DNA from 3 places in the Eisenbergiella sp. OF01-20 genome. Region 1 is predicted to be linked to each of the others. Evidence: predicted binding sites of a transcription regulator. Region 1 holds the regulator's gene; each other region holds the start of a gene.

The links. The regulator NrdR, encoded in region 1, represses ribonucleotide reductase genes. The targets are predictions, from matches to a motif close to CACAANATNTTGTG.
Region 2: DXA36_RS31575 (ribonucleoside-diphosphate reductase subunit alpha) is a predicted target of NrdR. The motif match lies at 3,484-3,497, and genes of this name have one in related genera.
Region 3: DXA36_RS16810 (ribonucleoside triphosphate reductase) is a predicted target of NrdR. The motif match lies at 1,612-1,625, and genes of this name have one in related genera.

The regions. Positions count from the first base shown of each region.
Region 1 is NZ_QUES01000005.1:57,209-67,173, forward strand. Features, by position in the region: gene DXA36_RS08755 (ABC transporter ATP-binding protein) at 1-676, opposite strand, end outside; gene DXA36_RS08760 (ATP-binding cassette domain-containing protein) at 678-1,475, opposite strand; gene DXA36_RS08765 (ABC transporter permease) at 1,468-2,277, opposite strand; gene DXA36_RS08770 (ABC transporter permease) at 2,308-3,249, opposite strand; gene DXA36_RS08775 (ABC transporter substrate-binding protein) at 3,287-4,804, opposite strand; gene nrdR (transcriptional regulator NrdR) at 5,008-5,466, opposite strand; gene DXA36_RS08790 (YlmC/YmxH family sporulation protein) at 5,769-6,008, opposite strand; gene sigG (RNA polymerase sporulation sigma factor SigG) at 6,250-7,029, opposite strand; gene sigE (RNA polymerase sporulation sigma factor SigE) at 7,121-7,858, opposite strand; gene DXA36_RS08805 (sigma-E processing peptidase SpoIIGA) at 7,818-8,666, opposite strand; gene DXA36_RS08815 (hypothetical protein) at 8,975-9,331, opposite strand; gene DXA36_RS08820 (ABC transporter ATP-binding protein) at 9,357-9,965, opposite strand, start outside.
Region 2 is NZ_QUES01000062.1:394-10,358, reverse strand. Features, by position in the region: gene DXA36_RS31580 (ribonucleotide-diphosphate reductase subunit beta) at 1-714, opposite strand, end outside; gene DXA36_RS31575 (ribonucleoside-diphosphate reductase subunit alpha) at 854-3,370, opposite strand; gene DXA36_RS31565 (MarR family winged helix-turn-helix transcriptional regulator) at 3,948-4,409, shown strand; gene DXA36_RS31560 (ABC transporter ATP-binding protein) at 4,409-6,145, shown strand; gene DXA36_RS31555 (ABC transporter ATP-binding protein) at 6,142-8,019, shown strand; gene DXA36_RS31550 (hypothetical protein) at 8,069-8,287, shown strand; gene DXA36_RS31545 (glycosyltransferase family 39 protein) at 8,292-9,929, shown strand.
Region 3 is NZ_QUES01000014.1:52,240-62,204, reverse strand. Features, by position in the region: gene DXA36_RS16820 (DUF2000 domain-containing protein) at 1-309, shown strand, start outside; gene DXA36_RS16815 (tetratricopeptide repeat protein) at 492-1,541, shown strand; gene DXA36_RS16810 (ribonucleoside triphosphate reductase) at 1,765-4,155, shown strand; gene DXA36_RS16805 (iron-containing alcohol dehydrogenase family protein) at 4,430-5,587, shown strand; gene DXA36_RS16800 (alkaline phosphatase) at 5,743-7,416, shown strand; gene DXA36_RS16795 (YibE/F family protein) at 7,416-8,579, shown strand; gene pyrF (orotidine-5'-phosphate decarboxylase) at 8,653-9,579, shown strand; gene pyrE (orotate phosphoribosyltransferase) at 9,716-9,965, shown strand, end outside.

The sequences.
Region 1 (9,965 bases):
TTTCCACAATTTCCCCGTCTTTCATGATCATAACCCGCTGACTCAGCTGGTACACCACACGCATATCATGGGAAATAAAGAGGATGGCAAGGCCCAATTCCTTCTGTATGTTCCTCAGCAGCGCGATGACCTGCGCCTGTATCGTCACATCCAGAGCCGAAACCGGCTCATCCGCAATCAGGAGCCTGGGGGATAGCATCAGGCTTTCCGCGATACAAACCCTCTGCCTCTGGCCGCCGGAAAGCTGCCGCGGATAGCGATCCGCCTGCTTTTCATCAAGCCCCACCTTCTTCAGCATTTCCAGCACCTTCTCCCTGCGCTGCTGTCTGTTCAGATCCGTATTCAGCCGCAGAGGCTCTTCCAAAATCCAGCCTACCTTTTTTACGGGATTCAGGGAGCTGTAAGGGTCCTGGAAAATCATCTGGGGATGCCGGGATTTCTGGACGATAACTCCCTCATATTTGGGAATCAGCCCCAGAAGCGCTTTGGAAAGCGTGGACTTTCCGCAGCCGCTCTCTCCCACCAGCCCCATGACTTCACCCTCCCGGATGGAAAAGGAGACGCCCTTTAATACATCCAGATCTTTTTTGGGATGGAACAGGCCCCCCTCCTCCTGGGCGTAGGAAACACGCAGATCTTTTACCATAAGGACATACTTTGTCTGTTTTTCTTCCATTTCAAACCTCCGCAGGCTTTACGCATCTGGGAATAGCGGCTATCAGATTCCGGGTATAATCCTCCCGGGGATGTTCAAATATCTCCCGGCAGTCCCCCTGCTCCACCACCGCCCCGTCCTTCATCACCACAATGCGTTCGCAAAGACGCTTTACCAGACTCAAATCATGGGAAATGAACAGGATTCCCGTTTTCTTTTCCTGATTGAGTCTGGAAAGGAGCCTGACAATCTGAAGCTGCACCGTAACATCCAGGGCTGTGGTGGGTTCATCCGCAATCAGCAGCCTGGGTTCACAGATCATGGCAGCCGCGATCATAACCCTCTGCCGCTGCCCGCCTGATATCTGGTGGGGATAGGAATGATACATACGCTCCGGATCGGGCAGTTCCACTACTTTCAGCATTTCCAGGGCTTTTTCCCGGAGTTGCTCCCGGCTCATGTCAGGACGGTGTATACGCAGGCTTTCCTCTACCTGCCGGCCGATCCGGTATACCGGATTCAGGGATGTCATAGGCTCCTGGAACACAATACCGATATCATCTCCCTGAAAAGCCCGGAGCTGCTCCCTGGGACAGGTGAGCAAATCCGTTCCCTGAAACAGGATCTGCCCGGTTTTCTTCATATCATGCCTGCGGAGCAGTCCCGCCACCGCCAGGGCCGTCATGGATTTCCCGGATCCGGATTCCCCGACCAGACCGACAATATCCCCCTCGTCCATATGGAGGTTCAAATGATAGACCACCGTTTCCGGGACAAGATGATCATGGAATTCCAGATTGAGATCAATTACATCAAGCATACCCATACCCGCCTTTCCCCTTCAGCCCTTCTGCAAGCAGGCTGAAGCCCAGAACCATCAAAACGATAAACATGCCGGGAAACAGCGCAAAGCCGGGGGCGGAGAAAATATAGGTCTGCGCTTCGGAAAGCATCCTTCCCAGGCTGGCTTCCGGAGGCTGTACCCCGATCCCAAGGTAGCTCATACCCGCTTCCGCCAGCACCGCGTTATTAAACCCAATCATCACCGCCGGGACAAGCACCTTTAGGGTGTTGGGCAGGATATGAACGAACATAATACGCAGACGTCCGGCACCTGCCAGTCTTGCCAGCTTCACATAGTCCATATTTTTACAGCGGATGAATTCGGAGCGCACAATCCTGGCAAAGCTGGGAATAAAGGCAATTCCCAGGGAAATGATCACATTCCCCTTTCCCGGCCCCAGAAGGCTGATAAAAACCAACGCCAGAAGGATGCTTGGAAACGCGAATACCACATCATTGATACGCATCAGCACCTCATCCAGCAGACCGCCGAAATATCCCGTAAAAGCGCCCAGAAGCACCCCGAAAAAGGTGCCTATGGCAACGGTCGACAACGCCACCGACAGCGTTGTGCCGCTGCCCTTCATCACCCGGCTCAGGATATCCCTGCCGAAATTATCGCACCCGAAGGGATGGGCGAGCGTGGCGCCGGAAAGCTTATTTGCATTATCCATAGCCGTTGGATCATATGGTGTATAAAAGATTCCGATAAGCACCACCAACAGGACAAAACCTGTGAGAATGCTTCCGAGAATTAAATTCAGGTTCTTTTTCTTCATAGTTTGGCCTCATCTTTCCGCGGCAGTTTCTTACTGTACACGAATCCTGGGATCGATTTTCTTATAAATGGAATCCACCAGGAAATTGATGAAAATAACAAGAAAGGCCAGCAGAACAATAATGGCCTCCACCACCGGATAATCCCTGTTTGATATGGATGTGAGCAGGATCCGTCCCAGGCCGGGAATATTAAATACCTGCTCGATGATGATGCTTCCCGCTAGCATATCCGTAAGCGCCATACCCAGAAAAGTTACCACAGGAATCATGGCATTCTTCAGCAGATGGCGGTACATCACATCCCTGGTGCTGTTCCCCCTGCTGTATGCCGTCCTGGCATAATCCTGCTGCATTTCCTGTATGATGGAGCTGCGCAGCAGCTTAACAGCCATTGCAGCTTTGGGAAGGGCGATGGACAGCGCCGGAAAAAAGAGGTATCCGATAAAACCGGTTATACTTTTGGTATAGGATACATAGCCGCCCGGCGTGAATAAATGGAGAATCAGGCCGAAAAGGAGGGTTATCAGTATTCCTGAAAAGAAAGGCGGGATTGCCATAATGATCTGGTTCAGCACAGATACCACATGATCCGCCGCCCCTCCCTCATGCCTGGCCGTATAAAGCCCCAGGGGGATAGAGATGAGCACCATCATGGCAAACGCCATCAGGGTCAGGGTCAGGGTGACAGGGATTTTTTCCGCCACCATATCCTCCACCGGCATTTGATAGCTGTAGGAGGTTCCCAGATCCCCCTTAAGCAGACCGCCAAGCCAGCCGGCAAAGCGTACCGGGAGGGGGCGGTTCAGCCCCATCTCCTCACGCAGCGCCTCCACCTTGGCCGGCGTGGCCTCCGTGCCCAGCTTTGCCGTGGCGGGATCCCCGGGAATCCATGCAAATGCAAGAAACACCAGAAAGGACACCACCAACAGGGTCGCAGCCATGGATACCAGTTTTTTTATCAAATATTTCACATCTCTCACGCTCCCTTGCAAAGCCGGAATCCGGAACCTATTGTCCGGCGATTTTAAGCTTGGCGATATCCTGCACATACAGCGGATAAAACTCGTACCCTGTATATTTTTTGTTCAACGCCACCAGATAAGGCAGATCCTGAATATATACATTGGCCGCATGCTCTGCCAGAAGCGTTTCACAATCCTTGAACGCAGCCGTTTTTTCTTCGTCTTCAATTGTGGCAAGCGCTTTGGCATAAGCGGCATCATAATCCGCATTGCTGAAATTAATAAAATTGTTGCCCGCCGTGGATACGAAACGGGAAAGCAGTGCGCTGGGGGTCAGGCTGGATGCATCCACTCCCACCACCGTAGCTTCATACTTTCTTCCCGCATATACATCGGACAGCCAGCTGTCCCATTCAATGAGATTGATTTCTGCCGTCACGCCGATTTTTTTCAGCTGTTCCACAATTACCTGCGCCGTATCGATATGCTGCTGGTAATTGGACGGAACCGTTATGGTAAAGGAAAAGCCGTTTTCATACCCGGCTTCCTTCAAAAGCGCCTTCGCCTTATCCAGATCCTGGCTGTACATGTCATTCAGTTCCGGCATATAGTATTTCCCAAAAGCAGGAAACATACTGCTGCCGATTTCCGTTCCTTTTCCGTCGGAAACAATATCCATAATTTCCTGGGGATCCACCGCATAACACAATGCCTGACGGACACGTTCATCGGTAAAAGGTTCCGCCGCATTATTCAGATACAAGGCCTGTACCAGATTCATGGTACCCTCAAGCACCTGGAAATTGTCTCCCAGCTGTTCCGCCTGTGCGGGCGTCACCCTGGCAAACATATCGATGGAGCCTCCCTGCAGATCCATGACGATGGAATCCGCATTGGCGCATACCTTGAAGGTAACATGCTCGATATTGGCAGGTGTTCCCCAATAATCATCGAATTTTTCCATCACAAAATTTTCCTGGGGGGAACGGGATACGTATTTATACGGCCCGGTTCCGATAGGATTGGTATCCGGGCTTTCATTGGATGCCGGTATAACGGCATTGGTCATATAAGCCAGAAAATCCGTGTCAGGCCCGTCCAATACCACTTCCACTGTTTTTTCATCCAGAATATCCACACTTTGAATATGAGAATACGCCGCTACCAGGGGTTCCCCATTTGTGGTATCGGCGCATCTGTCTATGGAATACTTCACGTCTTCGGCCGTTACCGGACTGCCATCATGGAATTTTACTCCTTCCCTTAAGGTAAAGGTGTAGGTGGTCGCATCTTCCGATATCTGAAAATCACTCGCAATTGCCGGCTGCAGATCTCCGCTGCTGTCCGGCTTTACAAGTCCTTCGTACAGATTAAACAATACCTCTTCCGTTCCTGCCGCCACCGCTTTGTGAGGGTCAAGACTGTCTTCTATGTCCTGAGGTATGCCAATCGTTATCTGAGAAGAGTTCTCACCCGCCTTATCACCTGAGCATGCGCTCAGTGCAATAGTTAGTGTTGTGCACACTAAAGTCAAAAGAAACCGTTTTAAAGTCTTTGTCTTCATGTGTTTTCCTTTCTCTCTCAGCACTTTTCCGACCCGGTGCGCAGCAAATGCGCAGACCTGTCTGAACTGTCACGTGAAAAGTACCTTTTCTATATTTAGTTTTACCGTAGTATTGTATACAAAAACAAAAAAAATTGCAAGAAAAAAATCTGTGCACAGATTTTTATTCCATCTGTGCACAGAGGCGGATGCGCGACGCAGTACTATCCCTTCGTACTAATAACCTTCTTCAGTTCGTCCATAAACGTATTGATATCTTTAAATTCCCTGTATACAGAAGCAAAACGTACATAAGCAACCGCGTCCAGGTCCTTCAGCCTGTCCATCACCAGTTCCCCGATAACCTGGCTGGGTATTTCCTTTTCTTCCATATTAAATACTTCCGTCTCCACCTCATCCACCAGACGGGTGATCTGATTGGCGCTTACCGGACGTTTATGGCAGGCACGCAAAACTCCGGCTTCAATCTTGGAACGGTCATACGTTTCCCTGTTATTGTCCTTTTTAATGACAATTAACGGGATTGTCTCAATCTTTTCATACGTGGTAAAACGTTTGCCGCATTCGTCACACATACGGCGCCTTCTGATGGAGTTATTCTCATCAGCCGGCCTGGAATCGATCACTCTTGTATTGTCTCGACCGCAAAAAGGACACTTCATGTTCGGCTCCTATCTGTGCTTTGGCACATTTCCAATCAACAAAGGCAGAAAACAGCCTGTTTCCGCCCTCCATATTATTCCATTTCTGTTTTATTATAAAGTAGCTTTGATTTTATGTCAACTTAGAAACGAATGTGCAGGTGACGCCAACCTTTTTTATCTGCACCCACCCATGTCCGCCGGCTGTCTGCGTGGCGTTCCCGGGACTGAAAAGGAATTGGGGTATTTGACCCTCGCGGCAGTCGCCAAGTGGATGCACGTGTGCATCCGTTTGGCTCATTGCCCGCGGGAATAAAGTAACATTAGTTACATTCCGGCAAATCAACAATAATAATATCCGGTCCTATCTGTTTAATATCTTTATAGCAGATCACATGATCCGTATCACAGGAAAAAAAAGATTTCCATTTAGCTCCACCGGGGACAATCAGCTTGCAGATGCAGCCGGTACACTGGTCAAACTCGAAATCGGTCACATGTCCCAGCTTTCTGCAGTCTCTCAAATTTATAACTTCCTTACACTTCAGTTCTGAAAAAAGCATATCTTTCTCCCTGACGCGTGATGCGTTCACCCATTTATTAGTATCATATGCTGCTTTTCCCTTTCTGCCACTCCCACGGGGAAAACAAATCCGCCTTCCCCTGCTGTTGCGGCGGATAAGATTTCTTCCCCCAAAAAAGAAAAACCGGCCACATCCGTTTTTCCGGATATGGCCGTTATACAAAACAGGCGCCCGCCTGTTGCTCTCTTCCTTTCCCATACGTTCTCAGCTCCCGCCCGTATTAAGCGGTCAGATAATTTTTCATCACCTTCAGCGCATTTTTTTCCAGCCTAGACACCTGTGCCTGGGAGATGCCGATAAGCTCCGCCACCTCCATCTGTGTCTTTCCTTCAAAAAAGCGCAGGGATATAATTTCAAATTCCCTGTCATTCAGCTTTTTCATCGCCTCACTTAAGGACAGATGCTCCACCCAGGTTTCTTCTTTGTTTTTCTTATCGCTGATCTGATCCATGACATATAACGTATCCCCGCCGTCCGTATATACCGGCTCATACAGGCTCATAGGATTCTGGATAGCATCCAGGGCATATACCACATCCTCTTTTGAAATACCTATTTCCGTGGCCACCTCGGCAATGGTAGGCTCCTTCTGGTTCTGTTTCATCAGGTTTTCTTTGGCATAAATCGCTTTGTAGGCCGTATCCTTCAGGGAGCGGCTCACACGGATGGCGTTGTTGTCCCGCAAAAACCTCCTGATTTCCCCGATAATCATAGGTACCGCATAGGTACTGAATTTTACGTTCAGCGTGGAATCGAAATTGTCAATCGCCTTGATCAGGCCGATGCAGCCAATCTGGAACAAATCATCCACATTTTCATTACTATTGGAAAACCGTTTGATCACACTGAGGACAAGACGCAGATTTCCTTTGATATACTGCTGTCTCGCTTCCTCGTCCCCTTCTTTTATCCGCTCAAAAAGCTGTGTTTTTTCCTCATTGGTAAGCACCGTAAGCTTTGATGTATTTACCCCGCAGATTTCCACCTTATTCAGTGCCATTGCCGAATCCTCCTGCTCTCATTTTCTACTAAAGAGAATTCTCACAATTTCACCCAAATATACCAAACAGGAAATACAAAATCTGGAAACTTTATTCTTTTACCATTTCCCTCTTCAGCCGCTTCATGATCTTCTTTTCCAGCCTGGAAATATAGGACTGGGAAATGCCCAGCAGTGTGGCTACTTCCTTCTGTGTCATTTCCTGCCCGTCCGGGGTATTAAGACCGAATCTTAAGTTAATAATGGTCTTTTCCCTGTCGGTCAGCTTATTGATGGCCTTGAGGAGAAGCTTTCTTTCCACTTCATTTTCAATGTCCCGGTAAATAACGTCCTCGTCCGTCCCCAGGATATCGGAAAGAAGAAGCTCGTTTCCGTCCCAGTCCACATTCAAAGGCTCGTCAATGGAGACTTCAAGGCGGGTTTTGTTATTACGGCGCAGATACATGAGGATCTCATTTTCAATACAGCGGGAGGCATAGGTCGCCAGCTTGATATTTTTGTCCGGTTTAAAGGTGTTGATGGACTTGATCAGTCCGATGGTACCGATGGAAATCAGGTCTTCCACACCGACTCCCGTATTGTCGAATTTCTTTGCTATGTAAACGACCAGTCTGAGGTTATGTTCAATCAGAATATTCTTCGCTTCGTCTTCATATTCCGTCCCCAGATCGCTTATGATTTCATTTTCTTTTTCTGATTCCAGCGGCGGCGGCAGAACCTCTGCCCCTCCGATGTAATGGATATCCCCCTGGCCTGATAAAAGGAAACTGGGTTCCCTGCGAATCATCTTAAACTGCATTTTTCCTGGTATTGCGACTTTTAGTATCATGTCCGTTCCTCCGATTTTCAAATAATGCAGGATGCAGGATCATCTGGTAACCGCCATGTGCCGAGGCCTTTCCTTCATACAGGCCAAGAAGCGCTTTTTCGACAATCAACTCCTGTCCATCTTTCTTTACCTTAAGTTTCTCAATTTCCACCGCCTGCATCATGCCATGCTTTTTTCCGATGGAGTGATAGGGAATAAGACGGAACTTTTCAGGGATATCCAAGGGGATTTTCCCTTCCAGCGCCTCTCTTTCCACAACGCATACCGGTTTCCCGCTTATAGGATCATACAGGCTGTTGCCGCTGTCTATCAGCGCCTTCAGCATAAGCTGTACCTCCCCTTCTTCCAGGATTACGGTTACCACTATCTCTTCCCTCTTTATCTGCTCCCAGCGCAGGATACAAAGTGCAGTGATGCCTATCGCCGCAGCGCAGGCCGATGCCTGCAGGGTGTCCATTGCGGTCTCCCTGCCACACACAGCGCGAAGGGCACTGAGGGCTCCTGCCAGCAGAAACGCAGCCCCGTGATACAGGATTACGGCCTTGCAGAAAACCTGCAGGGACTTTATCCGGAACGCCATTCCCAGCGTCACCAGGCCGCTGCATGCAAACAGCAGAATCTTCATGCTTCTGCCCATATCGGGCATGAGTAGAATCATACAAAAAAGCAGCGCGCCGGCCGACGATGCCAGGACAATCCGTTTCAGCGTGACAGTGCTTCGCAGAAATGCCCTTGTCAGCAGCAAAAGCATGCAGCTTTGTATGAACTGAAGCAGAAACAGGCGGTCAATATATACGATGTATCTCACCTCTCACCTCCTGTATTATAGGACTGCTTACATGGGTTAATTATAGCGGCCAGTCCCCGCATTTTTTGTCGGAACCACGCATATTCTCTTCTGTATCCGTCTGTAATTTTCGACAAATTTATATAATTGACCGCGGGAAAAAGGCTTGTTCCCTCCTTTTCCCGCGTTTCGGGGATCAAAAAAGAACCGCTGTCCTGCGGTTCTGTCGGATAATCCGGAAAAACTGCGTATTCCGGAAGATATAAGAAAGTGCCTTCGGCACTAGAGCGAACTTTTGAAAAGTTCGCTCTAGTACTAAGCTTACTTATTTATAATGAGTGCAGATAACGCTGCAGAAAATCCGCAACGGCCCCAACAGTCACAAAAGCCACGGCAGCCATACCCGCCGCCGTTTTAAAACCTATCACCTCAAAATGTTTCCGAAGGCCCTTTTCCTCCCTGTCGGGCTTTTTCCCCTTCACTATAAGCATTCCCGCCAAAAGAAACAGAAGAAGAGCCGCAATCAGGAAAACGCCGTTTTTTGCTGTTTCCAAGCCGGCATCTATGCCGCCCTTTCCGAAAAATAAGCCTGAAACCAATAAAAGAACAGCCGCTGCCAATGCAGCAGCCATTCCCAAGAGAAGCGCTTTTACCAAATCCTTAAGCAGATTTTTTATTCTATTCATATTCACTCCTCAAAAACCGTATCACTTACCGTCGTTTTTCCTGTACACAGCGATGGCAGGCCACATAATGCTCTTCCCCGATCTCCGTAAGAGACGGCATTTCCTGTTCGCAGACGGGCATCGCATATTTGCACCTTCCCCTGAATCTGCAGCCGGGCTTTGTGTTGATGGGGCTTGGCACTTCCCCCTCCAGGCGTATTTTGTTCTCGTCCCTTTCCTTTTCGATCTCCGGATCCGGAATGGGGATAGCGGAAAGCAAAGCCTGCGTGTAGGGATGAAGAGGGTTTTCGTATAATTTCGCGGAGGTTGTCAGCTCCACCAGCGTCCCCAGATAAAGCACCGCCACCCTGTCGGAAATATGCTTTACCATGGACAGGTCATGTGCCACAAACAGGTAGGTCAGCCCCATCTTCTTCTGCAGATCAACGAGCAGATTGACAATCTGCGCCTGGATAGAAACATCCAGCGCAGAGATCGGCTCGTCCAGTACGATAAACTCCGGCTGCACCGCCAGCGCGCGGGCAATACCGATTCTCTGACGCTGTCCGCCTGAAAATTCATGTACAAACCGGTTCGCATGTTCCCTGTTTAACCCAACCAGTTCCAGATACTTATAAATGATATCCTGGCGCTC
Region 2 (9,965 bases), on a different contig from region 1:
TTCCTTCTGCAGCTCCAGGATGATGTTGCGGAAAAGCCATAAATGAGTGTTCTCATCCCGGTTGATATAGCGGATTTCCTGGGCGGAACCGGGCATTTTGCCGTTACGGCTCAGGTTATAGAAGAACATGAAGCCGCTGTAAAAATAAATGCCTTCCAGAATGAAGTTCGCCATCATCACCTTGAGCAGGGTGACGGGATCCTTATGCTCCTGAAATTCATTATAGCAGTTTCCGATAAAGGTGTTTCTGCGCAGAAGGTGTTCGTCATCCTTCCATTGGTACAGAATGGCGTTGCGCTGCGTCGGGCTGCATATGGTATCCAGCATATAACTGTAGCTCTGGCTGTGTACACATTCCTGGAAGGTCTGGATGGACAGACAAAGGTTCACTTCATTGGCTGTCACATATTCCCCGATGTGGGGCAGGTTAGCCGTCTGGATGGAATCCAGAAAAACAAGGAAGCTTAAAATTTTGTCATAAGCGGTCCGTTCCGCCGGCAAAAGCCTCGGATAGTCCTTAACATCGGCGGAGAGGTTGATTTCCTCCGGTATCCAGAAATTGTTCATAGCCTGACGGTACCAGTCACTCACCCAGGGATAACGCATATTATTAAAATCATTCAGGTTTGTGGTATTTCCGTTTATCATACGGCGCAGACGTACATCCGTATCCCCTTCGGGGTTAAAAAGCGGTTTCTTTTTCAGTTTATTCATTTCTTCGTATCCTTTCCGTGTATATTCCGCAATGTATTTGATGGTCTGGTTTGCAGCTGGAAGGAGGCTGCCATGCGGCCCGCCCGCAGTGTCCTGCGGCAACCCTTCCGAGGCCCTGCGGGCGGGCCGGATACTCACTTCAGGAGGAGCAGCTCTCGCATTCTTCCACTTCCAGAGATTTGCTTCTTATATAATAGATGGTTTTGACGCCGCATTCCCATGCCTCAATATAGAGGGAAAGAACCTGGCGCAGGGTATAATCGTTAGTGATATACAGATTCATGCTCTGCGCCTGGTCAATATGACGCTGACGCACGCCGCAGGCGCGCACACTCATACTCTGGTCAATGAGATGGGCGTTTTTATAGTACCAGTAGGTTTTCATGGAAAGCTCCGGGGCTACCCTGGGAAGCATGAAGCCTTTCTTTTCTTCTAAGAAAAAGCGTTTCATGATGGGGTCAAGCCCGGCGGTGGTGCCGGAGAGGATACTGGTGCTGCTGGTGGGAGCCACGGCAAGAAGATAGGCATTGCGCATTCCCTGGGAAGCGACCTTTTCCCTCAGCTCCTTCCAGGCCGGGGAAAGATATCCCCGTTTCTCAAAATAAGCGCCGGTCTGCCAGTCGCTGCCTTCAAAGTATTCATAGCTGCCTTTTTCTGCCGCAAGAGAAGAACTGGCGGCAATGGCGGCGCGGTTAATCCGTTCAAAGACATCGTCCGCAAAGGATAAATGGTTTTCATTTTCCCAGGGGATCTGATGTCTGGCAAGCATATGATGATAGCCGCTCACGCCCAGGCCTATGCTTCTGTAGCGGCGGTTGGTAAGCTTGGCGTAGGGAAGGGCATAGAAATTCAAATCAATGACATTGTCCAGTGCACGGACGGCGGTTGCCACTACATCGGAGAGATAAGCATCGTTTTCCACGGGAAGATTGCCCAGGGATAGGCTTGCCAGGTTGCAGACTACGAAATCACCGGGACGTGTGGTATTCACGACCACGGTATCCCCGTTTTCTGTACGTATTTCGGAGCTTACCGATTCGATGGGGGACATGTTCTGTGCGATTTCCGTACACAGATTGGAGCAGTAAATTATCCCTCTGTGGCCGTTGGGGTTGGCCCGGTTTACCGTATCCCTGTTAAACGTAAACGGCGTGCCGGTCTCAACGGCGGATTTCAGGATCAGGCGGACGATTTCCTTCAGGGATACCGCCCGTTTGGAAATACGGGAATCCCGGATACATTCCTGATACCGGATTTCCCATTCTTCCCCGTAATAGTCCTCCAGGGAGTAGCCTTTTACCGTGAGGATTTCATGAGGACACATCAGATGCCAGTCCTGGTTCAAATCCTCCTTTGCCATTTTCCAAAACAAATCGGGATAGCAGACCGCAGGAAAAATATCATGAGCCTTCATACGATCATCCCCGTTATTGGTGCGCAGCTGCAGAAATTCCGGTAAATCCCGGTGCCAGGCATCCAGATATACGGCGGCGGCGCCCTGGCGCATACCCAGCTGATCCACAGCAACAGCGGTATCGTTGACCAGCTTGATCCAGCGTATTACCCCGCCTGCCGCACCTTCGAAGCCGCGGATAGAACTTCCTGTGGCACGTACTTTTCCGAAGTAAAGCCCCATACCGCCGCCGAATTTGCTCACCTGGGCAAAATTATCCACACTCCGGTAGATGCCCTCCAGGCTGTCGGGAACGGTGTCGATAAAACAACTGGAAAGCTGGTGGTAGGGCTTGCGCGCATTGGAAAGGGTAGGAGTGGCCATAGTGACCTCCATGCGGCTTAAGCAGTCATAGAATTTCTTAACCCAGTTCATGCGGTTCTGCTTTTCCTTCATAGCCAGATGAAGGGCGATTCCCAAGTACATTTCCTGGGGCGTTTCCAGGAGGATATGGTTTTTAGTCCGTATGCAGTACCGTTTCAGCAGGAGATCCAGCCCGGCATAGGTGAACAGCCCGTCCCTTGTGTCATCCAGAAACAGGGATGCTTCTTCCAGTTCTTCCCTGCTGTATTGTTCCAGAATATAGCTTCCATACAGCTCCAAATCCGTAAGATAACGCAGCTTTTCATAAAAGCATGTAATTCTGGCCTCTTCCATGCGTGAGGCGATTGCCTTATGCGCCTGGTAATTCAAAAGCCTGGCGGCAATGAATTCCCAGCGGGGCGCTTCCTGGGTGGTGAGTTCCACGGCAGCCTTAATCAAAGCCGTAAGTTTTTCTTCCGTTTTCATTTCCGGTTTGCAGAACGTATTATATTTGGCAGAAAGATGAAGAAGGGAATATTCTTCACCGGGAAAATCCTTCTGTATGTTACGGAAAACAAACTCCAGTGCAGGATCGGAGGCGGCTTCGCACAGAGCGGCTCTGGCGTCTCTTAAAAGGGAACGTTTCTGGCGGTAAAGAATATAATTTTTGGCTTCTGTGAAAAAGCCCTGCTCCATCAGCGTCTGTTCCACCTGATCCTGGATCCCTTCCACGCTGGTGATGCTTTTGGCGGTAAGTTTTTCCTCTACGGATACAAGCAGATCCGCCATGACGGAAGGGGCGGGGTTACTCCCTGTGCTTTCAAATGCTTTTTTCATAGCGGTAATGATTTTCTGACCGTCATAATCTTCCTGACGGCCGTTGCGTTTCGTGATATCCATGTCTGTCTCCTTTTTCCGGGCCTTCAGAAATAAAAAAGGTATGGCAAAAAAAGCTGCCCGGATATGTATGATACTAAAGCTAGTATTAATTTTGCCGAATTGAATCTATTATATACTATATCTAGTTGTGTGGCAAGATGGGATCCCACAGAGGGGGACAGATAAAAATCCTGCGTACCCCCACAGCGTAACAAGCCGGATCTGTGCGGACTGTTACGTCTGGACGGTGAGCGCCTGGACCGGTCCGAACGGATTCTGTGAATGGCTGACGCATCGCATCCATGCTGTCATTATATCCATATGGCAATCGGGATAAACGTATCGGGCGGCTGTTGTTTTTCGGGGATGGCAGCCGGGGGAAACTATGGCGGCACCAACTTTTTTTATCTACACCCTGTTTCCTGCAGCGGCTTGACTTTCTGCGGCGGAATGATTAAAATAGTTAACTAGATAATAGTTAATGAAATTAAACATTAACCGATTAATTAATGAGGAAGCGAAAGGCAGTCCGGATTTACCTGGATGGTTTCAGACAACAAGAAAAAGGAGGAGCCGCCGCAGAGCGGCTGTAAAACATATGGATAGAAAGAAGCTTGCACATGATTCTATAATGAACTTCCGCAAGGCGGATACGATGCTGAGACGTTACCTGGACAGGAAAGTCTCCCACACAGGGGTTTACCCCACCCAGCACAGGCTTTTAATGGAGCTGGACAGTAATCCCAGCTGCTCCCAGGTGGAGCTGGCGGAGAAATTTGATGTTTCGGCGGCAGCTATTGCCGTTTCGCTGAAAAAACTGGAAAAAGGGGGATACATTACCAGGCTTGCCGATGAAAGTGATAACCGGATAAACCAGGTGAGTATTACGGAAAAAGGAAAAGAAGTCATCCGCAAAAGCATCCTGATTTTCAGGGAAACGGACCGATGCTTTTTTGCAGGCTTTACGGATGAAGAGGTGGCGCAGTTTCTTCATTTCATGGAGAGGGTATATAAAAATATGGCGGAGCAGAACTGCAGGCTGGATGAGGAGGAGCAATAATGAAACGGTATTTGAAATACATCAAGCCCTATTGGTATGCGTTTATCCTGGGGCCTGTTCTCATGATAACGGAGGTGGTGGGAGAGGTGGTCCTGCCTGCCTATATGGCTAAAATTATCAATATCGGAGCGGCCAACCGGGATGTCCCTTATATTGTGGGAACCGGGATCACCATGGTGATCATCGCTTTTATTATGATGGGAGGGGGAATCGGCGGCGCGTGGTTCGCTTCCAAGGCATCCATAAGCTTTGGCGCGGATCTGCGCAACGACTGCTTCCGAAAGGTACAGAAATTCTCCTTTACCAATATTGATACCTTTTCCACCGGTTCGCTGGTGACCAGGCTGACCAATGATATCACGCAGGTGCAGAATCTGATTATGATGGGACTTCGTATGATGCTGCGGGCGCCGGGAATGCTGATAGGGGCCATTATTATGGCATTTTCCATGAACGCCGGCCTTGCGCGGCTGTTTCTGGTGATCATGCCGATTATGATCGTTGTCATCACCATAATTATGCGCACCGCATTCCCGCGGTTTACCCTGATGCAGAAGAAGCTGGATAAGGTGAACTCCAATATTCAGGAAACCCTGCAGAACGTGCGGGTCATCAAATCCTTTGTGCGGGGGCGGTACGAGGAAGAGCGTTTTTCCGATGCGAACGAAGATCTGAAGGATTCCAGCCTGCGGGCGTTTAAAGTAGTGATTCTGCAGATGCCCCTCATGGCCTTTTTCATGAACGCCACTACCCTGCTTGTGGTATGGATGGGCGGAAAGCAGGTATTGGTGGGGGAAATGCCGGTGGGCAACCTGACGGCGTTTACGACATATATCGTGCAGGTGCTCATGTCCCTGATGATGCTGGCTATGGTGCTGCTTCAAAGCTCCCGTGCAATCGCCAGCGCCAGGCGTATTAATGAGGTGCTGGATACGGAAATCGATCTGACGGACGATGCGGCCGGAAAGAAGGACGCCCTGGTTCAGAAGGGAAAAATCGAATTCCGGGACGTTTCCTTCCGTTATTATAAGGACAGCCAGGAGAAGGTCCTGGACAACATAAATCTGACGATAGAGCCGGGGCAGACGATCGGTATCATAGGTTCCACGGGCTGCGGCAAAACCACGCTGGTGTCCATGATTCCCCGCCTTTATGATGCGGATGAGGGAAAGGTGCTGGTGGACGGTGTGGATGTCAGGGATTATTCGCTGAAAAACCTGCGTAATGGCGTGGGTATGGTACTTCAGAAAAACGTCCTTTTTTCCGGGACAATCGAAGAAAATCTGATGTGGGGAGATGAGGAGGCATCCGCACAGGAGGTGGCCGAGGCTTCTGCTGCCGCGCAGGCCGATGGTTTTCTCCGGACCTTTCCGGAGGGATATCAAACCCACCTGGGGCAGGGCGGGGTCAATGTATCCGGGGGACAGAAGCAGAGGCTCTGCATTGCCAGGGCACTGCTGAAAAAACCATGCATTCTGATACTGGACGACAGCACCAGTGCGGTGGATACCGCCACGGAAGCGAAGATCCGGGAAAGCTTCACAGGTACCCTGAAGGATACTACGAAACTGATCATTGCCCAGAGAATCACCTCCGTGATGGAAGCGGATAAAATCGTGGTAATGGATGAAGGGAAAATTGTGGGAATGGGAAGGCATCAGGAGCTGCTTGCAGACTGCGGCGCATACCAGGAAATCTATTATTCCCAGATGGATAAGGAGGTAAGCGCATCATGAAGGATGAAAGAAAAGAAGCGCTGATCCGGAAATATTCTTATGCCGCCCAGCAGGCACAGGCAAAGGAAGGAAAAGGGCCGGGAGGCCCGGGACCGGGACACGGGCCGGGCAGGGGCCGTATGCCGGGAGGGAAACCAAGGGATACGGGGAAAACAATAAAAAGGCTGCTTTCCTATATCCGGGAAGACAAATATAAGCTGGTTCTGGTATTTGCCTGCGTTATTATCAATACGGTATCCATGCTTGCCGGATCCTATATGCTGCGCCCCATTATAAACAGCCTGACATCATCGGAGGGCAGCGCGCAGAAGCTGCTTCATTCCCTGATGCTCATGGCTGGCATTTACCTGTTCGGTATTGCCGCCCAGTATCTGCAGGCCCGGATTATGATCGGAATATCCCAGCAGGCCATATTTAAAATAAGAAATGAGCTGTTTGCCAAAATACAGAAGCTGCCGGTGCGCTTTTATGATACGAATAATCATGGCGATATTATGAGCCGTTTTACCAACGATGTGGATGCGGTGGGGGAAATGCTCAACAATACCGTAGTACAGATAATTTCCAGTGTGATCAATGTGATAGGCACCTTCTGCCTGATGGTATATACCAATATCTGGCTGACTCTGATCACTGTGCTGATGGTTCCGGTCATGATGCAGGCAGCCCGCTTTGTCACCATGCGAAGCCGCCGGTTCTATAAAGCCCAGCAGGCGGCGCTGGGTACGCTGAACGGGTATATTGAAGAAACCGTGACCGGACAGAAGGTCGTCAAGGTTTTCTGTCATGAGGAAATCGCGGAGGAAGAATTCTCTTATCTGAATTACGATCTGCGGGATAAGCAGATCATGGCTCAGTTTTTCGGAGGCATTATGGGGCCTGTGGTAGGCAATTTGAGCCAGGTGGGATATTCCGTAACCGCCTGTGTGGGCGGAATCCTCTGTGTGCTCAGAGGCTTTGACATAGGAGGGCTCACTGTATTCGTGAACTATTCCAGACAGTTCAGCCGTCCTATCAATGAGCTTTCCATGCAGATGAATACCATTTTTTCCGCGCTGGCCGGTGCGGAACGTGTCTTTTCCATCATGGATGAGCAGCCGGAGCCGGAGGATGGTGCGTCCGCTGTGAAGCTGACAAACTGCAGAGGGTATGTACGCCTGGAGGATGTAACCTTTGGCTATAATCCCGGTAAGACCATATTGAAACATATATCCCTCTATGCAAAGCCGGGACAGAAAATCGCTTTTGTAGGCTCTACAGGAGCCGGTAAAACGACGATAACCAATCTCATAAACCGGTTTTATGACATAGATGAAGGCAGGATCACCATAGATGATACGGATATCCGGGATATCGCAAGGGACGACCTGCGCCGCAATATCGCCATGGTTCTTCAGGACACCCACTTGTTTACCGGCACAGTCCGGGAAAATATCCGGTACGGCAGGCTGGATGCCACCGACGATGAGGTGGAGCAGGCCGCGAGGACGGCAAGCGCCCATTCGTTTATCATGCGCCTGGATAAAGGGTATGATACGATGATTGAAGGAGACGGGGCGAACCTGAGCCAGGGACAAAGACAGCTGCTCAATATTGCCAGAGCGGCTATTTCCAGGGCACCTGTCCTGATCCTGGATGAAGCGACCAGCTCTGTGGATACCAGGACGGAAAAGCACATTGAAAAGGGGATGGATCGATTGATGGCGGAACGTACCACGCTGGTAATCGCCCATCGCCTTTCCACCGTCAGGAATGCCGACGCCATCATGGTCCTGGAACAGGGGGAAATCATAGAGCGGGGGACACATGAGGATCTGCTTGCCATGAAAGGCAGATACTATGAGCTGTATACGGGAAAGAGGGAACTGGATTAATAACAGAAGATATGATATAATTGCGCCGTAAAGCAGGTGAGGCCCGGCGATGAAGGGACGGAAAACGGATCCGGCGCCGACTGCGGCTAAGATGGAGGCCTGCTATTCTTATTTTATGAAGAAAATGGAAACCGTTCAGATTTGTCCGGACTGTAAGAGAAAATCAGTAAAAACGGGACAGAATAAGAAAAAAGGTAACTGGGAGTATACGAAACAGAATCAGAAAAAAGATAACTGGGAGTATGCGGAACAGTTACAAAAAGGATGATAACGTGGGAAGAAATACTGAAAAAAACGCGGCTGCACTGCTTAAGGAAAACGGCCTGTTCTGGTGCCTGTTCCTGGGAATGGGCATTTATTATATATGGCGCATGTTTTCCATTCCGCCCTGGTATGACGAGCTGTATACCTATGAAAACTTTATTGACAGAGGCATGATTTACTCCATGATCCATTGGCCGCTGCCCAATAACCATGTGTTTTTTTCGGCTCTTTCCGCTATTATAAATAAACTGGGGAACCCATATATCGGGCTGCGGGGCATTTCTTTTCTGGCTTCTATGGGAAGCCTGCTGCTTTTATACCGCATCCTGAAAAAAGGGATATCTTCCCGGATGGCGGCCGCAGGGACGGCTCTTTTTTCCGCAATGTACAATGTGGTGCAGCAGGCGGCCCAGGGACGGGGATATGCCCTTTCCGGCTTTTTTCTGCTTGCAGCGGCGAACTGTCTGTATGAGATCTGCATACCGGAAGACGGCACAGGAAAAAGCGGTAAGCGCTGTTTCCGGTATTATGCAGGCTTTGCCGCCTGTCTGACGGGGGGCTTATATACCATAGCCAGCAACCTGTACTGGGTGGTGCCCGTGTGTATGGCGGGAGGTCTGTACCTGCTGTTTTCAGGGGAATATAAAAGGCTGTTCCGCCTGGTGTGCGCTTCTTTAGCGGCGGCTGCGGTTACCTTTGGGCTTTATACAATTATCTGGCTGGCCATCGGCTCTAATTTTCTCGTAAAGGAGGAAACCAGCGCATTTTACGGCATGGGCCATTTCCAGGTGCTCAAAACAGCCCCTCTTGCCGCATTTTCCAGAGGTATGGAGGCCATGTTATCGGATCCCAATATCCAGAGTATTGACAGGAGCCGTTTTAACAGCGAATTTATCCTGTATCTCGAACGGGTGCTCAATCAGGTCTATCCCCGCGGCGGCCGTTTCCTGCTTTTCCTAATCGCTTTCGGACTGGTTCTGCTGCTTGCGCTAACGATACAAAGTTTTCTCAGAAAAAACAGGGCGGTGTTCTTTTTATCTTTGTATGTATTGGTACTTACCGCTATGGTTCCTGTATTTCTTGCCATACAGTGTGTTTTCCCTTATCTCCGGGTATTTACGTACATGGGAAGCGTCCTTGCCATGCTGTTTGTGCTGATGCCTTATGCGGTGTGGGGGATAGTGGCGCAGGTATTCCGAAACCAGACGGGAGGAAAGACGGAATCTTTCGCGGCACGCTTTAAAGCACCCGCCGCTTTTCTCTGTGCAATTGCCGCTTTTTTGCTGACAGTGGTGTGCTGCAGGCTGCCTGAATATAATGCAGGCTATGACAGCAGGGATAACCATATTTATGCCGCGCTGGAGCAGCTGGACGAAGAGAAGGTGGAGACGGTTCTGGTAGGGGATGTATACGCCCGGCAGAATCTGTATTTCCATATCCGGCGCTGCAGAGGTAAGGAATTGACCATGGATTATGAACAGCCTGATTATGTGCTGATGGATAAGATACAAACCGGCCCGGAGGGAGAAGGATTGGTCTGGCCCTATGAAATGAATACGGGGGATTTTCCCTGGGAGTGGATAGAAGGGCATATGGAAGTGGTGTTTGAGGATGACGCCTATATTGCCTATCAGGTGATGGAATAACAGGTTGGCATTTCAGTTGGCATTTAAAGGTAAATT
Region 3 (9,965 bases), on a different contig from region 1:
ACCATTGGCCCCGACATATGTGATAAAAACGGGAGGCAGCATCTGGGGATTGTGGCGCTGCCGGTTCCGGTTCTGAAAGCGGATAAGGAAAAACTGAAGGCTATCAGGGAAAAGCTGTTCCAGCCGGAGTTTGCGGATTGTGTGGTGGTGGATTTTACGGACGTGGCCCAAAGCTGTCAGAACTATGAGGATTACATAGCCAGGGCGGCAGGGACAGGGGAAGAAGAGGTAACCTATCTGGGGATCGGTATCTGCGGGGCCAGGAAAAAGGTAAACCGGCTGTCCGGGAGCCTGCCGCTGTTAAGATGAAACGGGCAGGCAAAACCGCAGGGCCGCGGCACAGGAGCCGGGAACAATAACGGCGCAAGCGGACAAAATAAAATTTCCCGGCAAAAGGGGGTGAAAAAAGAAAGCTGATTTGTTATACTATAACCTGAGAGCAAACAGATTTCTTTTTTTAATATAGAAAAATTACAGGTGCAGTGATAAATATGGTAAAGTTAAAATATATAACCGCAGTTTTTGTGTGCAGCCTCTGCATGGTATCCGCATCTGCCTGCGGAGCATCCAAACAGGAGAATATTGATCAGGGAATGCAGCTGATTGAACAGCTCAGCTATGAGGAGTCCCTGCCTTTTTTTGATGCGGCGCTGCTGGATAAAGAAGATGCCCAGCTTTCTTACCGCGGACAGGGACTTGCCTATATGGGGCTTACCCAGTATGACAAGGCCGTGGAAGCTTTGGAAAAGGCGCTTTCCTACAGCGATGCCAGGCTGGGAGAGATTGATTTTGATATCAATTATTACCTGGCTACCGCCTATTATAAGCAGGGAGAGCTGGACAAGGCCAAAGCGGTGTATGAATCCATCACTGCGCTGCGGCCGAAGGAAAAGACGGCCTATTACCTGAAGGGCGTGGTTGAGATTGAACAGGGAAACCAGGAGGCGGCCCAGGCGGATTTTGACCGGGCGGTGGAAATTGATCCGGAGGATTATGATATGCGGATCAATATTTTCTGTACCTGTTCGGATAACGGCCTCCAGGAATTAGGGGAAGGCTATCTGCAGGCTGTGCTGGACAGCGAGGACAAGAAGCTGACCGATTATAACCGGGGAAGGATGAATTATTACCTCGGCGATTATAACAGCGCCAGAAACAGTCTGGAGAAGGCAAAGGACGCCAATGGGGGCGTGGATGTGGTTAGCCTTCTGGGGCAGACTTACGAAAAGCTGGGGGACAATAACTATGCCGCCAGTGTATACAGCAATTTCCTGAATACCACTCCGGATGCGCAGATTTATAACCAGCTGGGGCTGTGTAACCTGAAAATGGGAGATTACCAGGCGGCACTTACTGCGTTTCAGGCGGGGCTTGCCATAGAGGGAAACCAGCTGATGCAGGTGCTGTCCTTTAATGAAATTGTTGCATACGAATATTTGGGAGATTTCAAACAGGCTACCGTACTTATGCAAAAATATCTGGGAACCTATCCGGATGATGAAAAGGCCATCCGGGAGTATGAATTCCTTCAGACCAGATGATTCCCGGGAAAGTTCCGTTTTTCATGTGGTGTTATTCCCTACTATATTTATGTCAATATGTTACCTGTTCCACAATATGTGGTATGTGTGCATTGACTTAGGATAAGAATGGTGCTACAATAATCCCAACGCCCAACCAGGGGCAAGTATCCATCGGATATTCAGCTGATGGATACTTGTCCATTTTTAAGCCTTAAGGAAAAATCACAGAGGGGGAAGAAATATGTTTCATGTAATTAAACGAAACGGAGAGACTGCAGACTTCACATTGACCAAGATAAATGATGTGATTATGAAAGCATTTAATGCTACGGATATGGAGACCACCAATGATATTATCGATCTGCTGGCACTGCGTGTCACTGCGGATTTCCAGGATAAAGTGAAGGATGGGGCCATTCATGTGGAGGATATCCAGGACAGCGTGGAAAAGATCCTGGAGCAGGCAGGCTATACGGAAGTGGCGAAAGCATATATTCTTTACCGCAAGCAGCGTGAGAAGATCCGCAATATGAAATCCACCATCCTGGACTACAAGGATGTGGTAAACAGCTACGTGAAGGTTGAGGACTGGCGTGTCAAAGAGAATTCCACCGTTACCTATTCCGTGGGAGGGCTTATTCTCAGCAATTCCGGCGCCGTTACTGCCAATTACTGGCTTTCCGAGATTTACGATGAGGAAATCGCAGAGGCCCACAGGAATGCGGATATCCATATTCATGATCTTTCCATGCTCACCGGCTATTGTGCAGGCTGGTCTTTAAAACAGCTGATTTCAGAAGGTCTGGGAGGCATTACGGGAAAGATCACCTCCGCACCGGCGGCCCATCTTTCCGTTCTCTGTAACCAGATGGTCAATTTCCTGGGGATCATGCAGAACGAATGGGCAGGAGCACAGGCGTTTTCCTCCTTCGACACCTATCTGGCCCCCTTTGTCAAGGTGGATGATCTGACTTATCCGGAAGTGAAGAAATGTATTGAGTCCTTCATTTACGGGGTAAATACACCCAGCCGCTGGGGGACCCAGGCGCCGTTTTCCAATATTACACTGGACTGGACCGTGCCGGACGATCTGGCAGAGCTGCCGGCCATCGTAGGCGGGAAGGAAATGGATTTCCGTTATAAAGACTGCCGCAAAGAAATGGATATGGTAAACAAAGCCTTTATCGAGATCATGATTGAGGGCGATGCCAACGGGAGAGGTTTCCAGTATCCCATTCCCACCTATTCCATCACCAAAGACTTTGACTGGTCCGACACGGAAAACAACAGGCTTTTGTTTGAAATGACTGCGAAATACGGTACGCCTTATTTCAGCAATTACATAAATTCCGATATGCAGCCCAGCGATGTCCGTTCCATGTGCTGCAGGCTCCGCCTGGATCTGCGCGAGCTGAGAAAGAAAACCGGCGGATATTTCGGCTCCGGGGAAAGCACCGGCAGCGTCGGGGTGGTAACGATCAATATGCCCCGTATTGCTTACCTTTCCGCGGACAAGGAAGATTTTTACAGACGTCTGGACAAGATGATGGATATTTCCGCCCGTTCCCTTAAGATTAAGAGACAGGTGATTACCAGACTGCTGAATGAAGGCCTGTATCCTTATACCAAGAGATATCTTGGCAATTTTGACAATCATTTTTCAACCATCGGCCTGATCGGCATGAATGAAGCGGGACTGAACGCCAACTGGATCCGGGAGGATTTGTCAACGAAAAAGACCCAGGATTTCACCAAGGAAGTGCTGAACCATATGCGCGACAGACTGGCGGATTACCAGGAGCAGTATGGGGATTTATATAATCTGGAGGCCACTCCTGCGGAAAGCACCACCTACCGTCTGGCAAAACATGACAAGAAAAAATGGCCGGGAATCAAAACCGCTGGAAAACCGGGAGATACCTGTTATTATACCAATTCCTCCCATCTGCCGGTGGACTATACCGTAGACGTGTTTGATGCCCTGGACATCCAGGATGGCATACAGACTTTGTACACCTCGGGAACCGTATTCCATGCATTCCTGGGAGAGAAGCTGCCCGACTGGAAAGCCGCTGCAAACCTGGTCCGCACCATTGCCCAGAACTATACGCTTCCTTATTATACATTGTCGCCTACCTATTCCATCTGTTCCGAACATGGGTATCTTACCGGAGAACAGAAGGTCTGCCCCAAGTGCGGCAGAGTGACGGAGGTCTGGAGCCGCATCACCGGATATTACAGGCCGGTCCAGAACTGGAATGACGGAAAAGCGCAGGAATTTGAGAACCGGACGGAATATGAACTTTCTAAATCCGTTTTAAAGCATCCGGCAGCAAGAGTGGTTACCTTATCCGATTATGAAAAAAATGCAGAGGTCAAGGTAGAAACGCCGGAGGATATCAAATATCTTTTTACCACCAAAACCTGTCCCAATTGCAAGCTGGCTAAGGAATATCTGAAAAATGAAAGCTATATTCCCATTGATGCGGAAGAAAATTCCGAACTGGCAAGCAAATACGGAGTAATGCAGGCACCTACCCTGGTCGTGGTAAACGGGGAGGAGTACCGGAAGTTCACTAATGCTTCCAATATAAAGAAATATGCGGAACAGAAGGATGTCGTAAACGCATAAATTAAGAAGAGGTCTTACCGGTCACTCCGTGACCGGTAACATGCATAAATCCATTTAAAATCGCCTGCGGCGTTTGTGTTTATGCACTCTTGAATCACTTTCTCACGTACTGTGCAGTAAATGCACAGTACTGAGTGAACAGTAACGGAAAGGCGTTCCCCTTAACAGGGGGACGTCTTTTGTGTATGGCGCCGGAGAAATATATGCGATATAATCGGGGTAAGGATAGCCGGTCAATACCGTTCATAAAGACAGGGAAAGAGAGGAATACCTTATGAAATTATTTATGCCGACCAAAGTATACAGTGAGAAAAATTGTGTGGAAAACCACAGCAGAGAGCTTGCCGCACTGGGGACAAAAGCCCTGGTGGTAACGGGAAAGCATTCCTCCCGGATAAACGGTTCTCTGGAGGATGTTACGAAAGCGCTGGAAAGGGAAAATATCCCTTATATGGTGTATGATGAGATTGAAGAAAACCCATCGGTGGAAACGGTGATGAAAGCCGCTTCTTTGGGAATAACAGAGGGTACGGATTTCGTAATCGGTGTGGGTGGCGGTTCTCCTATGGATGCCTCCAAAGCGATTGCGCTGATGATAGCCAACCCGGAGCATGATGAAAGGCTGTTATATACAAGGACGCAGGTTTCCCCCGACGGTCCCGTATATCCTGCATTACCGGTGGCGGAAATACCCACTACCGCCGGAACCGGTTCAGAGGTGACCCCGTATGCGATCCTGACTAGAAATGTTCTTCCGGATATTGTTCTTACCACGATTCCGGAGGCGGACGCACAGGCCGCCTTTTCCCATCTGGAAAAGAAAACCAAACAGAGTATCAGCCATTCTGTTTTTCCGGCCCTGGCCCTTGTAGATGTTTCCTATCTGCAGACAGCGTCCCGCAGCGGCTGTATCAATACCGCCGTGGATACCCTGGCGCATCTGATAGAGAGCCATCTGAACGCCAACAGTACGGAATACAGCCGGATTTACAGCGAAATGGGGCTGCGTACCTGGGCAAGGATCAAAGATAAGCTTCTTCGCTATGAAATCGGGGAAGAGGAGCGCCAGGCCCTCATGCGTGCCTGTACGCTGGGAGGCATGGCGATTGCCCATACGGGGACCAGCCTGCCCCACGGCCTGAGCTATCCTGTTACCTGTGAAATGGGCCTTCCTCATGGAAAAGCGGTGGGGATATTCCTTCCCGGCTTTATCCGCAATTACGGCAATCAGGAAGAGGCCATGAAGGTGCTCTCCCTTCTTGACTTCGGTGGGGAACAGACCTTTTCCGAGTATATCAGGCAGCTTCTGGGTGAGGTGTCCATTGCGGAGGATTTGTGGGAGCGGACAATGGATGAGCTTCTTGCGAATCCCGCCAAGCTGAAGAATTATCCGTTTATGATAGACAAGGAAAAGCTGCAGCGGTTCCGTTAGAGCGGCGGCTTTCATTTTACATTATTTTTGCGCGACTCTGTCAATGAATTTAAGTTTTCTCCTTTATAATAAGCTTGTCAGGCATGATTCAGCCGGATGCGTTCCGGGGAAGGAAATGCCTGCATACTACATAGTAAGAAGGAGATTATGAAAAGGTGAGAAAGAAAATTGTATCCGTATTCTTAGCAGGAATGATGCTTGCGGCGGCCCTTGCCGGCTGCGCAGACACAGGGACCAGGCCGGAGACTTCCGCGCAGGCGGCAGAAAGCCAGGCAGAGGAAAGCCGGACCGAACAGGAGGTGTCGGAAGAAAGCCGGACGTCCGCAGAAGGCCGGGGCGGGGAAACAGCCGGGACCGACGTGCCGAAATATGTATTTTTATTTATCGGAGACGGAATGAGCTATCCCCAGGTACAGCTGACCAATTATTATCTCAGCGCCTCCCAGGGAGAAACGGCGGGGACCGTGACAGTGGACGGCGAAGAAAAAGCGGTCCTGAGCAGCAAAAACAACCTGACGATGATGAACTTCCCGGTGGCCGGATCCGCACAGACCTATGACAGCACCTCTTTTGCCCCGGATTCCGCATCTACGGCCACCTCTATTGCCACCGGACGGAAAACCTGGAGCGGCAGCATTAATGTGAGCGAGGATTTCACACAGACTTATGAAACCATTGCTGAAAAGCTGAAGGCCCAGAAGGATATGAAAATAGGTATCCTTTCCACCGTTAACTTAAATCATGCCACACCGGCCGCTTTCTATGCCCATCAGGCCTCCAGAAGCAGCTATTATGATATCGGCCTGGAGCTGATCGACAGCGGCTTTGATTATTTTGCAGGCGGCGGCCTGCTTCAGACGACAGGAAAAGAAGAGGATAAGAAAGACCTTTATGCCCTGGCGGAGGAAGCCGGTATCAAAGTGGTGAAAACCCAGGCAGAAGCACAGGCGCTTACGGCAGCGGACGGCAGGGCCATTGTGATTGACGAGCATCTTGCGGACAGCAGCGCCATGGCGTATGAACTGGACAGGGCAGCGGATGAATGGGCGCTGGCAGATTATGTGGAAAAAGGAATTGAGGTGCTGGATAACGAAAAAGGCTTCTTCATGATGGTGGAAGGCGGAAAAATCGACTGGGCGTGTCATGCCAATGATGCGGCATCTACCATAACCGATACCATTGCCCTTGACAACGCGGTGGAAAAAGCGGTGGAATTCTATAACGAGCATCCGGAAGAAACCCTGATTATCGTAACAGGAGACCATGAAACAGGAGGTCTGACCATCGGTTTTGCAGGTACGGATTATGATACCTTCCTGAAAAATTTTGAAAACCAGAAAATTTCCTATGCAAAATATGATTCCGATTATGTATCCGCTTACAAGGAAAAGAAAACGGATTTTGACACGGTAATGGAGGACGTGACGGAACTGTTCGGCCTTCAGGCGCCTGCTGGAGCGGAAAGGGAAGCCACACAGCAGAAAGACAGCGCGGATCAGCATCCGGAATCCGACAATAACGGCGCCCTTGTTATGACAGAGTATGAATACAGCCAGCTCAAGTCCGCTTATGAGACTACCATGTCCCGAACCGGGGAAGAGGAGGAGTTTGCCCAGGATGAATATATCCGTTATGGAAGCTACGAGCCTCTTACGGTAACAATCACCCATATCCTGAACAACAAGAGCGGCATTAACTTTGGCTCCTATGCCCATACCGGCCTTCCTGTGGAAGTGCTTGTGCAGGGCGCCGGTGCGGAACGCTTTGAAGGTTATTATGACAATACAGAAATTTACAACAGACTGGCCGCCCTGTTAGGAGTGCAATAATGAAAATCATGTCTTTTCTAAAAAGGCAGAATTCCGTATTCCTTACTACTGCAATCGGTCTGGTTCTCATCGGTATCCTCATATGCCTGCCCACAGGCTATGAGGATGCCCTTATTTATCAGGGAACGCAGCGGGCTGTCGGCAGGGTGGTGGAAACCAATAATTCTGCGATCATTACCTCCGGGCTGATTCAGTCCGGGGAACAAATCTGTGTACTGGAAATTGAAAACGGGTTGTTTCAGGGAAAAACGCTGGAAGGGGTGAATTTCCTCAGCGGTTCCCTGGAAAAGGATAAGATTTTTAAGGAGGGGGATCGGGCGCTGCTCACCATAAGCCATGAGGGAGATACGGTACGCTCGGTAGTTATTTCGGATCATTACCGCCTGGACAAGGAAGTGCTGCTGCTGGCGGTTTTTGCCGTATTCCTTGTTATTTTTGCCGGAAAAATAGGCTTTCAGGCTATTCTTTCCTTCCTTATAACGATATTGATGATCTGGAAAATCCTCGTTCCCTGCTATCTGAAAGGCTATTCGCCGGTATGGGTGGGGATCGGAATTACCGCGGTGCTCACCGCAGTCATTATCTTTTTCGTATACGGCCTGGATAAACGGACGCTGACCGCGGTGCTGGGTGCACTTTTAGGCGTAGCTACAACCTGTATCCTTGGAATCGTTTTTACCGATTTATTTAAAATCCACGGGGCCGTGATGGCAAGCTCCGAATCCCTTTTATACAGCGGCTACCAGGATTTGGATCTCACATCGATTTTTATGGCGAGCATTTTTATCGGGGCATCCGGAGCTATGATGGATCTGGCGGTGGATATTACCTCCGCTGTCTGGGAGGTGATTGGAAAAAAGCCGGATATCAGCCCAAAGGAAGCGGTAATTTCCGGACTGCATGTGGGCCGGGCAGCAATGGGCACCATGACAACCACTTTGCTTCTCGCCTATTCCGGCGGCTATATCTCCCTGCTGATGGTTTTCATGGCCCAGGGGACACCGGTTGACCACATCCTGAACTACAAATATGTGGCGGCAGAGGTTCTGGATACGGTAGTCGGCAGCTTCGGACTGGTTACCGTCGCCCCCTTTACCGCCCTTATGGCGGGGATGCTGCTCACCGGAAAAAAGGGGAAAAAGCGTACGCCGGATCAATCCTAATCTTGTGCCATCCCCATAAATATGTTACAATTTTCCTGCTGAACAGTAACACAAGAAGAAAGGAACGGATATCATGATTAACAAGCTGGTGGAAAAGATAAAGAAAACCAACGCCCCTATTGTGGTGGGACTGGATCCGATGATGAAATATATACCGGAGCATATCCAGAAACAGGCATTTGACGCTTACGGAGAAACCCTGAAGGGTGCCGGAGAGGCGCTTTGGCAGTACAACAAAGGGATTGTGGACGCGGTATATGACCTGATTCCTGCGGTGAAGCCTCAGATCGCCATGTATGAGCAGTTCGGAATCGAAGGCATGATCGCTTACCAGAAAACGGTGGATTACTGCAAAGAAAAGGGGCTGGTGGTAATCGGTGATATCAAGCGCGGGGATATCGGTTCCACATCCGAAGCCTATGCGGTGGGACATCTGGGCAAAGCAAAGGTGGGAAGCCACAGCTTTGAGGGCTTTGGCGAGGATTTTGCGACCGTGAACCCCTACCTTGGTTCCGATGGGGTAAAGCCTTTTATTCATGTGTGTAAGGAAGAGAAGAAAGGTATTTTTGTGCTGGTTAAGACCTCCAATCCCAGCAGCGGGGAGTTCCAGGACAGACTGATTGACGGAAGGCCGCTGTATGAGCTGGTTGGGGAAAAGGTAGCCCAGTGGGGTGAGGAAGCCATGGGAGAGGATTACAGCTATGTAGGAGCCGTTGTAGGGGCTACCTATCCTGAAATGGGGGCCGTTCTCCGGAAAATCATGCCCAAGGCTTATATTCTTGTACCGGGTTATGGAGCGCAGGGCGGAAAGGGTGCGGATCTGCTTCCTTTCTTTAATAAAGACGGGCTGGGTGCTATTGTGAATTCTTCAAGAGGAATCATTGCGGCTTACCAGCAGGAGAAATACGCGCATTTTACAGGGGCAAACTATGCGGATGCTTCCAGGCAGGCGGTGCTTGATATGATTGAGGATATCGGAACGGCACTGGGAACCATCTGATCGGTTACGGCACCCACTTGCGGCTGCTGATTGATAATGGGGAGGGAATGTGATAGAATGGTAACAGTTCAGACTTGCCTGAACTGTTACATGGAATAGAAAAATAAGCCCCAAAACAGTGAGGAGAATGTGGATTATGGAAAGCTACAAATCAGAATTTATCGATTTTATGATTGAAAGCGATGTCCTGAAATTCGGTGATTTTACTCTGAAGAGCGGAAGAAAATCGCCTTTTTTCATGAATGCCGGAGCCTATGTTACCGGTACGCAGCTGCGCAGGCTGGGAGAGTACTATGCGAAGGCCATCCACGATAAATATGGCCTTGATTTTGATATTCTTTTCGGGCCTGCCTATAAAGGCATTCCCTTGTCTGTGGCGGCAACCA